Regions from separate parts of the Paenibacillus thailandensis genome, predicted to be linked through region 1. Evidence: riboswitches for the same ligand, from Rfam matches in the RefSeq annotation. Region 1 holds a riboswitch; the other holds the start of a gene.

Region 1 (8,318 bases):
TCCTTCGTCTTCGTATAGCAAATATCATACATATTGAAGCTTAGCGACTTCGTCAAATTATTGAAGCCGTGCAACGTTATCCGTTTGTCAGGGCCATGGTCCGGTTCCATGCTCATCTCGATCCCCCCGTTCATCCCTACTATGTCCCAAAAAGGCGGGGGCCATTCGAAAAAAGCGCCCTTCCGTTATAACGGATGGCCATCCGGCAGTCGGGACTCGATCCCGCCGCTTACCAACCCATGGCACGGAGCCTCTCCAACGTTTTGATCGTAAAATCGACCAGGTTCGCAATGTCCTCCATCTGATCCTCGTTAATTTTGCGATTGAACGGAATGCCGATCCGGTTCCGATAAACAAGCGGCGTACTGCCGTAAATAAAGCCTATCGTTTGGCTAACGGGCTGCTCCGGCTCCCATATTTCGTGCAGCGCTTCCCGGATCTGCCGGCAGTTCTCGTCAATTTCGTCCATCGAAACGTGAAAATAGACGTTCAGCTCGCAGCCGGGGTTCGTCCCTTCCTGCTCCAACAGCTCCGCCGCGAGCTCCTTCAGCGAAGCCGACAGCTCGATCTCGGCATAAGCCGTCCCGCCGTCCGTGAGCTGAAAGCCGATGGAAAACCTTCTTCCCATCACCGCCATGTCCAGGACGTCTTTGCGGCTCGTCACGGCGATTCGCCGGTCCAAATTGTTCAGGTCGTAAATCGTGTTCTCGAATGCGACTTTTAAATTGTCGAATACCGTTGGATCAAACAAGCTGCATCCCCTCCGACTTCGTATAACTGCGACCAGGCTTAGGGTCAGCCTCTATTTCGTGTTTTAAACGACACTTGGCGCGCCGGGCTTAACCGTTACTCCTCGAGTCTGTCCCCTTCGTAATTCCGAATCGTTTCGCGGGCAAAATCGGGTAACGGCGCGCTTTTGCCGCTTTCCTTATCGATAAGCACGAGCGCCCCTCTGCCTGCCGCTTTCAATCGCCCGTTTGCGACCAACGCGTATTGAATGTCCACGGAGGAACGGCCGATACGAGCCGTCCGGACGTACAGCTGCAGAGGATCCTTCAAGTAAACTTGCTCCAAGTACTGACATTCCAGATCGGCCGTCACGGCGACGAACCTGTCCCCGAAAAGCGCGGCCGTCAGCCCGAGATGATCGAAATAATCGACGCGTCCCTGTTCAAAATACATAAAATAGCTGACATTGTTTACGTGTCCCAACATATCCGTTTCGCAATAACGCACTTTAATCGGAATCGAAAATTGAAATTTTTGAAGCCAACCGGCGGCATCCGGCTGTATAAAGCTTATCTTTTTCATGGTGACGGCTGCTCCCTTGGAAAATGATTTATGAATATTGTAGAACTTATGAGAAGGGATGGCAACGGCGCGGCAGCTTATGCTATAGTAGAAAACAATCGAATACTACCTATTTTATTCACTAGGGGAGCCGTTTGGCTGAGACGGAGCTTTCTTGACTCCGGACCCTTGGAACCTGATCTGGTTCGTACCAGCGGAGGGAAGTGGAGACAGCCTGTCATAATGGTCCGCGCGTATTTGCGGCTTGATTCGGGAACCCGCTCCTTCCTTTCGGAAGGGGCGGGTTTTGTGCTTATTGAAGGAGGATGCTTACGATGTCTTATTTGAAAAGGGTGCGCGAACGCAATCCGCTAGTCCATAATATTACGAACCTTGTGGTGGCCAACTTTACCGCCAACGGCTTGCTCACCTTGGGCGCTTCGCCCTTCATGGCGTATGCGCACGAGGAGGTGGAGGACGTCGCCCGTATCGCAGACGCAGTCATGTTCAATATCGGAACGCTTGACGAAAATGTCGTGCAATCCATCCTGCTGGCGGGACGGTCCGCAAACGCCAACGGAGTGCCTGTCGTATTCGACCCGGTGGGAGCCGGGGCGACTCCTTATCGGACGGAGACGGCGCAAACGGTGATGAAGCAGGTCAAGGTAGACGTTCTGCGCGGCAATATGGCCGAAATCGCCAATACCGCAGGCGAACGCTGGGATATTAAAGGTGTCGATGCCGGCGAAGGCAGCGGGGACGCGCTGGAGATTGCCCGGCGGGCTGCCTTGAAATTAGGCTGCATCGTAGCCGCGACCGGCAAGGAGGATATTGTGACGGACGGCACTGCCGTCGCCTTGATCGGCAACGGCCACCCGCTGCTCGCCAAAGTGACCGGAGCCGGATGCCTTCTTAGTTCGGTTGTTGCCGCCTTTCTCGCCGTTGGCGGGGAATCCAAGCTGGACGCCGTAACGGAGGCGCTTGCCTTCTACGGCATCGCTGCGGAGAACGCCTTCGAACGGACGGCCGGACAAGGGCCGGGGAGCTTCCAAATCGAGTTTATCAATCAATTGGCTTCGGTTTCTCCGGAGACCGTCAACGAACGGAAAATCGTCCGCCCATGGAAACAAAGCACCTGAGTGGAGAGGAGTTTGACCGCATGAACGAAACCATTCGCCTGGCCCTAACGATTGCCGGTTCGGATAGCGGCGGAGGAGCAGGCATTCAAGCCGATCTTAAAACGTTCCAGGAGCTCGGCGTTTACGGCATGTCCGCCCTAACCGCCGTTACGGCCCAAAACACGCTTGGGGTACACGGCGTGTATCCATTAACGGAAGAAGCGGTTGCCCGGCAGCTTGACGCGATCGGGGACGATCTTCAGCCCCATGCCGTAAAGACGGGGATGCTGTTCGATGCGGCCATTATCTCCATCGTAGCCGACAAGGCGGCGGAATACGGCTGGGATAAGCTCGTCATCGATCCGGTTATGGTCGCCAAAGGAGGCTCGGCGCTTTTAAAGCGGGAAGCTGTCGCCGCCTTGATCAAGCGGCTGATTCCGCTGGCCCTGGTTACGACGCCCAATGTTCCCGAAGCGGAGCTGCTCGCCGGAATGGCCATCCGGTCGCTTGCCGACCGCGAAGAAGCGGCGAAGCGTCTCGTACAGATGGGCTCCCGTTACGTCGTCATGAAAGGCGGACACGATTACGCAACGGAACAAGTCGTCGACCTGCTATACGATGGGCGACAGTTTATGTATATGGAAAGCAAACGGATCGAAACCCGCCATACTCACGGAACCGGTTGTACCTACTCCGCAGCGGTAACCGCCTTGCTCGCTCAAGGCAAGCCCGTAGAAGAGGCTGTTCAAACGGCCAAAGCGTTTATTCAGGCGGCTATCGAGGAGAACCTGGGAATCGGCGGCGGCCACGGGCCGACGAACCACTTTGCCTATAGGCGGCGACTGCAAGGAGGAGAAGCTTGATGGCAGGGTGGAACGAAGCGGCCGTCCGCCGGGCGTTGAGACTTTATTTTATTGCAGGGAGCGTTAATTGCAGCTCACCCCTAGACGTGCTGCGAGCAGCGATCGAGGGCGGAGCGACGATGTTCCAATACCGGGAAAAAGGAGCCGGCGCCCTCGAAGGAAAAGCGAAGCTGGCGCTTGGCATGCAGCTTCGCGACTGCTGCCGGGAAGCCGGCATACCGTTTATCGTCAACGACGATATCGAGCTGGCCATCGCCTTGGACGCGGACGGCATCCATGTCGGTCAGGAGGATGCGCCCGCGGGCGATATCCGGCGCCTCGTCGGAGCGGGGCGCATTGTCGGCGTATCTGCGCACACCGTCGAAGAAGCGCGCCAAGCGATTGCCGACGGAGCCGACTACCTGGGCATCGGGCCGATCTTCCCGACGTCCTCGAAGGATGACGCCCGTGCCGTACAAGGCACCCGCTTGCTCGAAGAGCTGCGTAACGCGGGCATTGCGCTGCCGCTTGTCGCCATCGGCGGGTTGACCGCGGACAACGCGGCTATAGCTATTCGCTCCGGAGCGGACGGCGTCTCGGTCATTTCGGCCGTCGCGGCCGCTCCTTCGCCGCGCCTGGCCGTCCGGCAGCTGCTCGCGGCTGTCGCATCCGCTTTGCAAGGCCGGTAATTCCAAAAACCGTTTACTCGAAGAGTAGACGGTTTTTTATGTGCAGTTGCTGTATTCGCGAATCGAACGTCAAGTTTTGTGCGGAAGAGCTCTCTTTTGGCTTCTTTTTATCTCTATCCCGTCTGCTCAGTTTGTTACTTCGCTTTCTTCCTGATTAATATTGTCATGCTCTGAGGAGTCTTTATCCTACCAAAATTTTTCTTTATCATGCCTGCTTAGGCTTCTTAGATCCTTTTCGTCGTTATCCCGTTTGCTCAGAACTATTGTTTTCCTTTGTACCGGTATCCCGTTTGCTCAGGCCTTGAAGATTCCTTTTTATCGATATCCCATATAGTCAGGTCTGCTTTCTCCCTTATCACCGCTATTCCGCCTGCTCAGAACTGTTAATGCTCTTGAGCTGCGGATAGAACGTCCAAAAGGAGCGAGACTCAACTGAGCTTGCGGGGAGAATAGCCAAAAGACGCCGGAACCTTCCTGAGCTTGCGGGGAGAATAGCCAAAAGGAGCGAGACTCAACCTGAACTGCGGGGAGAACAACCAAAAGGAGCGAGACTCAACCTGAACTGCGGGGAGAACAACCTAAAAGGAGCGAGACACAACCTGAACTGCGGGAGAATAGCCAAAAGACGCGAGAATCATCCTGGGCTGCGGAGAGAACGACCAAAAATCTAGTGAGTATAAAGCCTAAACATTTCGACTCACACTTCTCTTCCCGAAAAAAAACCGGTCCATGCCGAGCAATGCGGCTGGACCGGTTTGATTGGCGGCTGCCCTGTTGGCTGTCTTGCCTTTTTACTTCGCTTCTTCCAAAATAACGACGCCGTATCCCGGTACTTCCAGCGTATTGCCGGAGACGGCTTGGCCGGACACCGCATCGGCATACGCCTTGCCCGCTTCCAGCTCCGCGGTTACGGCATGCGCGTTATGGTTCAGCAGGAAAAGCAGAGACTTGCCGTCTTTCGCCCGGCGGGACGCTTCCAGGCCGACCGGTCCGCGCGCCAGCGGACGGATGCCTTTGTCCTGTACCAGCTTCGCCATGAAACCTTCCATAAACGCTTTATCCGGGCTGGATGCGACGTACCAAGCTTCCCCTTGGCCGAATTTGTTGACGGTCAGCGCCGGCATTCCTTTGTAGAAATCGCTGCCGTATTCCGCAACGGCCGTGGCGCCTTTCGTGTGGATCAAGTCGCACAGAATGCCGCATTCATAGGAGCCCTCCAGCGTACCGAGGCTCTCCTTCATGACGATCCGGTTCGTGCTGCCGGGAAGCAGAGCATCGATTTCCTCCGCCCAGATGCCAAGCACTTTGCGAAGCTCTCCGGGATAGCCGCCGGTCGTCACGAGGTCGTTTTCATTCACGATACCGCTGAAGAACGTCGTTACGAACGTGCCGCCGCCGGCCACGAATTCCTCGACTTTCTTCGCGTAACCCGGCTTAACCATATATAGTACCGGCGCGATCACGATGTCGTAACCGCTCAGGTCCTCCTCGACGCCGATCATAGCCGTTTGCACGTTCATATTGAACAAGGCGTCGTAATATTTATGAACCTCTTCGACGTATTTCAAGGCGACCGTCGGTCCGCTCGACAGTTCGATCGCCCAGCGGTTCTCCCAATCGAAAACGATCGCAACCTTCGCTTCCACGCGGGCATCGAGCACTTTGTCGCCCAGCTTCTGCAGCTCGGCGCCCAGCTCGGCGCATTCGCGGAAGACGCGCGTATGCTCATGTCCGACATGCTCGATAACCGCCCCGTGGTATTTCTCGCAGGCGCCGATGGAGCGGCGGAGCTGGAAGAACAATACCGTGTCCGCGCCGCGCGCCACGGCCTGGTGGCTCCACAGCCGCATGACGCCCGGGCGCTTCAGCGAGTTGTACGGCTGCCAGTTCTGCTGGCTTGGCGTCTGCTCCATCAGCATGAACGGCTGGCCTTGCTTAAGGCCGCGCATCAGATCGTGCGTCATGGCCGTAAAGCTGTAAGGCGTGTCAAGCGACGGATAGTTGTCCCACGACACGACATCCATATATTTCGCCCACTCGAAGTAATTCAGCTCCGGATAAAAGCCCATCAAATTCGTCGTTACCGGGATGTCCGGCGTATGCTTTTTGAGCGCGTTGTACTCGAGCTTGTAGCATTCCAGCATGCTCGCCGATTGGAAACGGCGGTAATCGAGCGAGATGCCTTGGAAATTCGTCCGGTTGCCGCTCCATTCCTCGCTCAGCTCGTTAGGCACGACGATTTCGTCCCAATCGTAGAACGTATGTCCCCAGAACCGGGTATTCCAAGCTTTGTTCAACTTCTCCAGCGTGCCGTACCGTTCTTTCAGCCACTCGCGGAAAGAGGCTTCGCAATTGTCGCAATAGCAGTAACCGCCGTATTCGTTGGATACGTGCCAGATGAGCACGGCCGGATGGTCCTTGTAGCGCTCGGCCAGCTTCTCGGCGATCCGCTCGGAATATTTGCGGTAGGTCGGGCTGTTCGGGCAAGAGTTGTGGCGCCCGCCGAATTTGCGCTTGCGCCCGTGGTAATCGACGCGCAGCACGTCGGGGTATTTTTTCGCCATCCATGCCGGGTGCGCCCCCGTGCTCGTTGCGAGGCATACGTAAATGCCGTCCTTATATAACCGGTCTATCGTTTCGTCCAAATACGCGAAGTCGTAAGTTTCTTCGTCAGGTTGGGCCAGCGCCCACGAAAACACGTTGACGGTAGCGACGTCGATGCCCGCCAGCTTGAACATGCGGTTGTCCTCGGCCCAAATTTGCGGATCGTCCCACTGCTCCGGGTTGTAGTCGCCGCCGTACCAGATTTTGGGCAGCTTGCTGTTGATCATCATCGGCACATCCTTTACGATATAAGTATAAATCCATTGTACCTGTAGATGTATGCGCTTTAAATATAAGAAACTAGAGAAATCGATATAATAATATGGAACTCGAAATTAGGAGGTGGCGCGATGGAATCGACGGAACGGCTGACCCATCTTCGGTTCGTCCTTTCGCCTTCGGAAGAGCAGCCTCTGCCGTTAACGGTCGAAAGCCTCGGGCATAACCGCGACCAGGAAAAAGTCGACCGGCCGCAAGGGTATCCGCTTTACCATTGGATCCAAACCGAGCGCGGAGAAGGCCGAATCGCATACGACGATAAAACGGTATCCCTCCCGCCCGGCAGCGGAGTGCTTCTTATTCCCCACGCTCCGCACCGCTATGCAGCGGTTGAAGGGTCCGGCTGGGAAACGTTTTATTTAACGTTCGGCGGGTCCGCGTCGGAAGCGATTTTGGAATCGCTGGGCATGAACCGCTCCGCTTATTATAAATGGGAGCCGGACACCCCCTTCACGCGCCAAATGCAGCAGATGCTTCGCCGAAGCGAAACGGACGACGACGTGTTCGGCCTTCAACTGTCCGCGGACGCCTACCGGTTTCTCGTCATGCTGAAAAAATACGGGCAGCTGCACAATAACGCTCCGATCTCCCGCAACGTCGAGAAGCTTCGCCCGCTTATCGAATGGATGGAGGGGCATCTGGCCGACCCGGACATCGGACTGCCCGAACTGGCTGCCGTATTGGGCGTGTCGCCCCGCCACCTGAACGGTTTGTTCCGCCAGACTTTCGGCTTGTCGCCTTACGCCTACTTTATCAACCTTCGCATCCGCAAGGCGAAGGAGCTGCTCGTTATGCAGCCGTCCGCACCCGTCCGGCAGATCGGCGAGCTGGTCGGCTTCCGGGATGCCAGCCATTTCGTCGCCACGTTTCGCCGCAGCGCCAGCATGACGCCGGATCAATTCCGGAGGCTGCACTGATTCGGAAAATTCAAAAGGGACAGCCTCTCCTTGCCGGGCGAATCGTTCACCCGGAACCGCCGTTATGCCTGCGGCGGAGCGAGACTGTCCCTATTCATTTCAAACGCGCGAATTTTGCGGCAATGTTACTTTCGCACGGTCGTCAACAGATTATATACGGCCTGCGCGCTTTCCGCTCTGGACAGCAGCGCTTCCGGCTCGAAGCGGCCGCCGTCGCGGCCATGCACCAGCCCGAGCGCCGTCGCTTCGGCCAGGTCCTCTGCGGCCCAGCCGCTGACCGCTTCCGCATCGGCATATGCCGCAGACACCGTTGCCGAAGCTTGGGCTGTCTCCGCCTCTTGCGTCAACCGGTACGCCCGCAGCAGCATGACCGCCATTTCCTCGCGGGTGACGGCGGCGTCCGGATCGAACGTTCCGGCGTCCCGTCCCTTGACGAGGCCGAGCCGGTAAGCGGCTTCCGCATACGGCGCAAACCAGTCGTTCGTCTGCACATCGGCAAACGTACCTTCCGTTTGCGGCGTCGTATCCGCCCCCAATGCGCGGACGAGCATCGCCGCGAATTGCGCGCGCGTAACGCCG
Region 2 (8,318 bases), on a different contig from region 1:
AGGTGGGTGCCCGCCATATGGGGGTGCGACCAACAAAACGGCCCTGACGTAAAGCTTGCGCTTTACGCCAGGGCCGTTTTGTTTTTCAAACCTATGACCATCCGTGCTTACGAAATCAGGACAATTCCCGGACCGCTTTCGCGATCGTGTCGAACAGCTCTTCGAGCCCTTCTTCCTCGATGCAGGAGAACGCGACGCGCAGATCCGTTTCGCCGAGCGCAATCGTGCCGATGCCGTATTGGTCGAGCAGCCGGACGCGCACGTCTTCCGCGGATACGCCGGACAACTTCAGGCACATGAAGTAACCGGAGTTAAACGGATAATACTTCAAAGTGTCGCCGTACTTGCCGCTGTCGAGCAAATCTTTGACGCGATTGGCGCGGCGCTTCATAATATTGAATTTCTCCGCTTTTTGCTCGGCAAATTCCGGCGATTGAAGCGCTTGAAGCACAAACGTTTGGGACGGATGGGGACCGCTCGAAATCGTGGCGCGGATGATGCCCATCGTTTTTTGCTCCAGCGCGGCAAGCACTTTGGCCGATGGAGAAGCGTACGTAATGAAGCCTACCCGGAAGCCCCATACGTATTCTTCCTTCGTGGCGCCGTCCACCTTGACGGCCAGCACGCGAGGATGAAGCTCCGCAAGCTTCCCGAACAGCGATTCATGCACCGAATCCTCGAAGAACAGCCCGAAGTAAGCGTCGTCCGTAACCGCCACGACGTTGATCCCGGCTTCCGCGGCGTCGCGGATAGCGTCTACGATCTCGCTCGCTTCCTGCGGACCGGGCGTATAGCCCGTCGGGTTGTTCGGGAAGTTCAGCACGACGATCGCTTTGCCTTTGCCCTTCTGCGCAAGCAAAGCTTCCCGCAGGCCGGCGCCGTTGAAGCGCATTTGTTCGTTGTACAGCGGATATTCAACGATAACGGCGCCGCGGCGGACGCCGAACGTAAGCTCATAGTTTTCCCAGTTTTTATTTGGAATCACGATCGCATCGCCGGCATCCGCAAACAGATCCGCAACGATGCTAAGTCCGTGAGTAAGCGCGTTGGTAGCGATCGGATTTCCGAAGCTTTTCCCTTCGAGCTCCGGATTTTCCTTGATCATTTTGGAGCGCCATGCGGCGCGAAGCTCCGGCTTGCCCGCAGGTGGAGCGTATTCATAAAGATCCTTCGGGGCATATGCGCTCAGCGTATCCTGAATGACCTTCAGATGCATCGGCTGGCCGCCCTCCGTCGCGATGCCGATCGTAGCGTTGTATTTCGTCGCTTTCGCCTTGGCTTCGGCGGATTGGCTCAGAATGCCTTCCTTCGGGAAAAACATTTCTTTTCCAAGCGTGGACAACATTTCGTACACATGCGGATTTTCATTGTTGATTGTCTCGTTCAACTGCTGGGCAAGTGGGTTCATGGACTTCATTCCATCCTTCCGAAAAATCATATGTGCATGTAAGCTGTGGCCTGACCGGCCGTAACCGTCTTTTCGAAATATAAGAATTTATAAGTTTTGCTTGTATCCCATCGTCTTATATTTCACGCCGAAACGGTTCGTCCTTTGACAAGGAAGGCGTAGCCGTTTCTCTCGGGTGCTATTATAACATTATTTACACGGCGTAAACTACGGCTTCTAAAAAAATTGAAAAAATGTACATACTCGTTCATTGCGAAGCCGTTTGCACTATTGTATGATGACGGCAGGGGGACGAATCGTCCTGAAACGACAGAATTTATAGATATGGGAGGGTTCGTATGCTTCATTTATCGCCGGATTCGTTTGTACTTCTTCCCTTTTCTGCAAAGATCGTATGCGAGCCGTCCTGGAAATGGGCGAAAAGGGACAGGCCGCTCGCCAACTACGATTTGTTTTATGTGTGGAGCGGCGAAGGCGAATTGGAATTGAACGGCGAAACTTACGCCATCGGGAAAGGAAGCTGCTTTTTGTTTCGGCCCGGCGATCATCCGATCGCCTCGCACAACCCGCAGAAGCCGCTCGTTCTGACTTATATCCATTTCGATACGAAGGAGAAGGCGCGTGACTTACCGGCGAGATACCGCGTGCTGGGGGATACCGTCGATTTCGAATATATGCTGGCACGTTACGTAAGGCTGTTTCTGGTGCCGACGTACGCGGCCGACGAGGAAGCCCAGCTCGTGCTCAAGCAAATGATGATCCACCTGCTTCGGGAAGACCGGCAGGCGCCCGTGGAAAAGAAGGGCAGCAACCAGCTGTCGGAGGCCATTCACGAAATCGCCAACTATATTAAACAAAATCCGGGCAAGCCGCACCGGGTCGAGGATTTGGCGGCAAGGGCGCAGCTTTCGCCGAGATATTTCTCGATGAAATTCAAGGAGCTGATCGGCATGCCGGTTCAGACGTACATGATCCGCACGCGCATCGACCGGGCGCAGCATCTGCTCACCTACGGCGGAATGAACGTCACGGAGGTGGCGGACGCTCTGGGGTATCGGGACATCTTTTTTTTCAGCCGGCAATTCAAGCAATATACGGGGCGCAGCCCTTCCGAGATCCGGTAATCGAATGAGAGCCGATATCAAAAAAACGAGGCATCCCGAATGCGGCCGCGCGCCGCTTTCCGGATGCCTCGATTCGTTCGTGTTCCATTCGTCGTTTGTATGGCAGGCGAAACGGGGTGTTCGCGGTCAATCGTGCGGGAAAGCCGCAACGCCCCGCTATTCGGCCGCACCGGATACCGACGGCTGAACGCCAAGCTTGCCGAGCGCTTCTCCCATCTTGATCTTTACGCCTTCCTTCAGGTCGGGGCGGGGGACGAACAAGCCCTGCTGCGTAAGCAGCACGACCGTGGAGCCGAATTCGAAATAAGCAAGCTCCTCGCCTTTTTGCACCGTATCCGCAAGCGGCTCCGTATAGCGGATGCTGCTTACGTTCATGGCGCCCACCTTGACGACGGCCACTTCGCCTTCCTTAAGGCGGATATACGTAATTAGCCGCTCGTTGCGCGACAGCACGCCTCTCATGTGGCGCATGCCGAAATCGTTAACCGGATACACTTTGCCCGCGATATGCTCCCTTTCGACGATCCGTCCGGTTGCGGGCGCATGAATGCGGTGATAGTCGGTAGGACTTAAATAAAGAACGATATAACGGCCGTTCCGGTAATTTTCCATCCGCGGGGAATGGCTGAGCAGCTCGTCTACGGTATAATCCTGCCCTTTTACATTGACGATCGTGCCGTCTTTGATAGTGCCTATCCCCGTAATGAGCGCGTCGACCGGGCTCGTCAGCGTGTCGGCCGAATGGTCGATCGGCCTTGCGCCTTCCTGCAGCCTGCGCGTAAAAAACTCGTTCAACGATTCGTATTGTTTAAAAGGTTTTTCGGCTTCATCCACATTAATGCCGTAAAGCTTGACGAAGCGGGCCAGAAAGATACGGCTTTGCCTGGACTTGGCGAAACGTCCCGTAAGCCTTGAAATCCATTTGCGGGAGCTCAATTCCGTCATCGAACGGAGCAAAAAGCGATTCATGCCCGTACGTCACGTCCTTTCTTGCGATCGGTGCTGCGGAGCGCGTGAAAGCGCACCTCAAAACAGTGTGCCATATCCGGGCGGGCAAATCAACCGCCTTCTTCTCGCTCCGCACCCGCATCCGAGCGGCCGGAGTGGATAAATCAGGTCCGTTTGGCAAATGCTTGATACGAGGTGAATCGTATGATCGAATTGTTGATCGGCATTGGTTATGCCGCGGGGGCGGGAGCGCTGGCGTTCTGGTGGCGGCAGGACGCACGCGTGCGTCCATGGTGCGGCAAAATCGCGGCCGCGGCTTTATTTATCGCATTAACGGTCGTGGCGGGCGCCATTGTCCGCACGATCTTGCACCGGACGGTATTTATGACCGAAGTTCATATGGTGCTGCTGAATCCGTTATTTATCCTATGCGGGGCATACTTGTCCTTCTACCTGCTTGCTTCGTCGCTGCTGGCCTCGCTGGGAACGGAAAGACGGTCCGGAATCGGCTGAAATCCCGAAGCGGGAAGGGTGAATGCCGGTAGCAGGCCGGCACGGGATCGCGTATGCTACTCCTAACGGATTCGTTGACGGCGCCATATTCCCGAAGCCGAGCGCGCGGCGCCGAAGCGATGCCGCGTACCGTCAATAACTTTTAGGAGGGCTTCCAGGTGCCCACGAAAGTAGCCTTCGTTACGCCCGGATCCTACCCGATTCCTTCCTCGAAAAGCAGCTCGGTCGAACGTGTCGTCGAGAAGTTCGTCCCGTTGCTCGCTCCTTACGTCGAGCCGCGCATATACGGCCGGTCAAGCCGTTATCTGTCCAAGATCAGCAGGGTGAACGACATCGTTTGCGAACGGTTTCCGGCAGCCGATAAAGCGCTCTACGCGCGCAAGGTGGGCATGGCGATCAAAAGGTTCTCCCCGGCGCTGATCCAGGTGGAAAACCGTCCGAAAATGATCCCCGTCCTGAAAAGGATGCACCCGGGCAAGCCGTGTTGGCTGAATTTGCATTCCACGACCTTTATCGGGCCGCGTTATATATCGCCGGCCAAGCTGAAGCAAAGCTTGCGCAAGGCGGACAAAATTATCGTAAACAGCGAATTTATCCGCAGCGAGGTAGCCCGCAGAGCCCCGGAAGCGGCGGCCAAAATCCGGGTCGTATACCCCGGCGTGGATACGCTCCGGTTTGTATCCCAGCACTCCGAGGAAGGGGCGCGAAGACGCGAGGATATGCGCCGGCTGAAAGGGCTGACCGGCCGCAAAGTCGTCATGTTTATCGGGCGCCTCATTCCGCTCAAAGGCGTCCATCATCTGCTTCGCATCGCTCCCGAGCTTTCGAGGCGGCATCCCGAGCTGCTGGTCGTCGTCGTCGGCAGCCCGTTTTACGGCTCCCACCGGACTACCGCGTACGCCAGAAAGCTTGTCCGGCTCGGACACAGAAGCTCCGGCAACGTCCGGTTCGTCCCATATGTGCCGCATTCGGACGTGCCGGACTGGTTTCTCGTATCCGACGTCGCCGTCGTGCCTTCCGGCGGGCGGGAAGCGTTTGGCTTGGTCAACGTCGAGGCGATGGCGTCGGGCGTTCCCGTCGTGGCGACGGAGGCGGGAGGAATGAAGGAAATTATCGTTCCGGGCGAAACGGGGTTTCTCGTTCGGCCCGAACGCATCGAAGAAGAGCTGCTCGAGCGGCTGGATTTGTTGCTGCGCGACAAGCCGCTTCGCGACTGGATGGGCATGAACAGCAGAGCGCTCGTCGAGAGAAAATTTACTTGGCTTCACACCGCAAGGCGTTGGCTCGAGGTGTTTCACGAGGACGTTTTTCATCCGCTTTCTATTGACAGCCCTTGGCAGGAGGATGTATAGTTTTTACCATAAATCCACTAGGGGCGCCCGCAAGGGCTGAGATAAAGCTTCGGCTTTGGTCCCTTTGAACCTGATCTGGGTTATGCCAGCGTAGGAAAGTGGGATGATGCGATATTGCCGTTCTGTGCGCGACGGGCCGACTCGGTCCTGTTCGCGGGAACGATGTCGTCTATCAGCCGTTCCTTCGCGGGAACGGCTTTTTTGCCATATCGGAATGTATACGCCGATTCGTTTTGCGGTTTGCACCGGCTTCGATTTTTGCCGGACGAAACCGTCAGAAGCAAAAGCGGCGTGCGTTCCGGCAAATCCGTTGCCGCGTCGGGAAAGCCGGTGAAGCGGAGAATTGTCACAGACAGCAGCGCTGCTTTCAAGCAGTCTGCCGGGAAGACGATTCGCCGCAGCAAGCGCGGGATAGAGCCGCGCTGCAAGGAAGCGGGCGCCATTCGCCCGCGGCCGCTCCGGCAACGCTTTCGCCTGTACGCTTTCGGCCGCAGGCTTGACGAGGCCTCCTAGTGGAAAATTCATTTTCCGCCGGGAGGTTTTTTTATGTCTATTCACATGTCGCCGCTGCCGGGCAGCCGCAAAGTTTACGTAACCGGAGAGAGAGACGACATCCGCGTGCCGATGCGCGAAATCGCGTTGTCCGAGACGGAGGACAGAAGCGGCAACGTGAGCGCGAACGCGCCGGTGCGCGTGTACGATACGAGCGGGCCTTATACGGACGAGAGTTATGTTGCGGACGTGCGGAAAGGTCTGCCGGCGCTTCGCTCCGCGTGGATTGCGGAAAGAGGGGATACCGAAAGCTACGAGGGCCGCAGCGTTCGTCCGGAGGATAACGGCTTCGCTTCCGAGGAGTCGGCGCGGGCCCGCGGCGCGGAGCTGTTTCCGCTGAGCCGCCGTCCGCTTCGCGCCCGCGAGGGCCGCAACGTGACGCAGCTGCATTATGCGCGGCAAGGGATCGTTACGCCGGAGATGGAGTTCATTGCGCTGCGCGAAGGGATGAGCCCCGAATTCGTCCGTTCCGAAGTGGCGGCGGGACGCGCGGTCATCCCGGCGAACATCAACCATCCGGAAAGCGAGCCGATGATTATCGGAAAGGCTTTTCACGTGAAAATCAACGCGAACATCGGCAATTCCGCCGTCGCCTCCTCCATCGAGGAAGAGGTGGAGAAGATGACGTGGGCGACCCGCTGGGGCGCGGATACGATTATGGATTTGTCCACGGGACGGAACATCCATACGACGCGGGAGTGGATCATCCGCAATTCCCCCGTTCCGGTCGGAACGGTGCCGATCTACCAAGCGCTGGAGAAAGTAAACGGCGTCGCGGAAAATTTGAGCTGGGAGGTGTTCCGCGACACGCTCATCGAGCAGGCGGAGCAAGGGGTGGACTACTTTACGATCCATGCCGGCGTGCTGCTCAGGTACATCCCGCTGACGGCCAAGCGGGTGACCGGAATCGTATCCCGCGGCGGTTCGATCATGGCGGCCTGGTGCCTGGCGCATCACAAGGAAAATTTCTTATACACCCATTTCGAAGAAATTTGCGAAATCATGAAGGCGTACGACGTCACCTTCTCGCTGGGCGACGGGCTTAGGCCGGGTTCCATCGCCGACGCCAACGACGAGGCGCAGTTCGCCGAGCTGGATACGCTGGGCGAATTGACCCAAATCGCTTGGCGGCATGACGTGCAGGTGATGATCGAAGGACCCGGCCACGTCCCGATGCATCTGATCAAGGAAAACATGGACCGGCAGGCGGCGGTCTGCAACGAAGCTCCGTTTTATACGCTGGGCCCGCTTACGACCGATATCGCGCCCGGTTACGACCATATTACATCGGCGATCGGCGCGGCGATGATCGGCTGGTTCGGCACGGCGATGCTGTGCTACGTTACGCCGAAGGAGCATTTGGGCTTGCCGAACAAGGAAGACGTGAAGGAAGGCGTCATCGCCTACAAAATCGCGGCCCACGCCGCCGATTTGGCGAAAGGGCATCCGCGGGCGCGGGAGCGCGACGACGCTTTGTCGAAGGCGCGCTTCGAGTTCCGCTGGCATGATCAGTTCCGCCTGTCGCTCGATCCGGAGCGGGCGATGGCGTATCACGACGAGACGCTTCCGGCGGAAGCGGCCAAGTCGGCCCACTTCTGCTCGATGTGCGGGCCGAAGTTCTGCAGCATGCGGATTACGCAGGATATCCGGGATTTCGCCGAAAGCAGAGGGCTGGATACGGCCGAAGCGATCGAAGAAGGGATGAAGGAGCGGTCGGCCGCGTTTAAGGCGTCGGGGAGCTCGATTTATGGGTGAAGCCGGACGCCGTTACGGGGATGAGCGATATTCGCGGCAAATCCGCTTTGCGCCGATCGGGCATGCCGGGCAGCGGCGGCTTGGCGAAAGCGCCGTTCTCATCGTCGGCGCGGGAGCGCTGGGCGCGTCGCTCGCCCAGCATTTGACGCGGGCCGGCGTCGGGGAAATCCGGCTCGCCGACCGCGATTATGTCGAACCGAGCAATTTGCAGCGGCAAATGCTGTTCGACGAGTCCGACGCCGAGGCGGCCTTGCCCAAGGCGGCCGCGGCGGCCGCAAAGCTTCGCCGCATTAACGGCGAAGTGAGCGTCGTGCCGTACGTGACGGACGTGAATTCCCGCACGGTCGGGCCGCTTATCGACGGTGCGGATCTCGTGCTCGACGGCACGGACAATGCGGCGACGCGGCTGCTGCTGTCGGACGAATGCTTCAGGCGCGGCATCCCGCTGCTGTACGGCGGGGTGACGGGCTCGGCGGGCATGTGTGCGACGCTTCTGCCCGGCCGCACCGCCTGTCTCCGCTGCCTCATCGGCGGAGAAGAGGCGGAGGAGGGCGAAACTTGCGACACCGCCGGCGTCATATCGCCGGCGGTCGATCTGGTCGCGTCGCTGCAGGCGGCGGAAGCGCTGAAGCTGCTGACCGGCAACGAGGACGCGCTGCGGAACAC

What was found. A riboswitch is a leader RNA that binds a small molecule or an ion and turns the genes downstream of it on or off. The one in region 1 is predicted to bind thiamine pyrophosphate.
Region 2: it holds a riboswitch for thiamine pyrophosphate, as region 1 does, so the genes downstream of both, ACFSW5_RS04685 (hypothetical protein) here and thiM (hydroxyethylthiazole kinase) in region 1, are expected to answer to the same signal.

What each region holds. Positions count from the first base shown of each region.
Region 1 covers NZ_JBHUMY010000041.1:2,432-10,749, forward strand. Annotated here, with positions in the region: gene speD (adenosylmethionine decarboxylase) at 1-116, opposite strand, end outside; gene ACFSW5_RS23795 (hypothetical protein) at 230-751, opposite strand; gene ACFSW5_RS23800 (acyl-CoA thioesterase) at 847-1,311, opposite strand; TPP riboswitch at 1,425-1,530, shown strand; gene thiM (hydroxyethylthiazole kinase) at 1,626-2,429, shown strand; gene thiD (bifunctional hydroxymethylpyrimidine kinase/phosphomethylpyrimidine kinase) at 2,450-3,271, shown strand; gene thiE (thiamine phosphate synthase) at 3,271-3,939, shown strand; gene ACFSW5_RS23820 (beta-galactosidase) at 4,731-6,770, opposite strand; gene ACFSW5_RS23825 (AraC family transcriptional regulator) at 6,894-7,739, shown strand; gene ACFSW5_RS23830 (alpha-amylase family glycosyl hydrolase) at 7,865-8,318, opposite strand, start outside.
Region 2 covers NZ_JBHUMY010000005.1:43,503-51,820, reverse strand. Annotated here, with positions in the region: gene ACFSW5_RS04710 (aminotransferase class I/II-fold pyridoxal phosphate-dependent enzyme) at 116-1,408, opposite strand; gene ACFSW5_RS04705 (helix-turn-helix domain-containing protein) at 1,747-2,532, shown strand; gene asd (archaetidylserine decarboxylase) at 2,689-3,501, opposite strand; gene ACFSW5_RS04695 (hypothetical protein) at 3,685-3,993, shown strand; gene ACFSW5_RS04690 (glycosyltransferase family 4 protein) at 4,152-5,345, shown strand; TPP riboswitch at 5,355-5,459, shown strand; gene ACFSW5_RS04685 (hypothetical protein) at 5,547-5,858, shown strand; gene thiC (phosphomethylpyrimidine synthase ThiC) at 5,892-7,652, shown strand; gene ACFSW5_RS04675 (ThiF family adenylyltransferase) at 7,645-8,318, shown strand, end outside.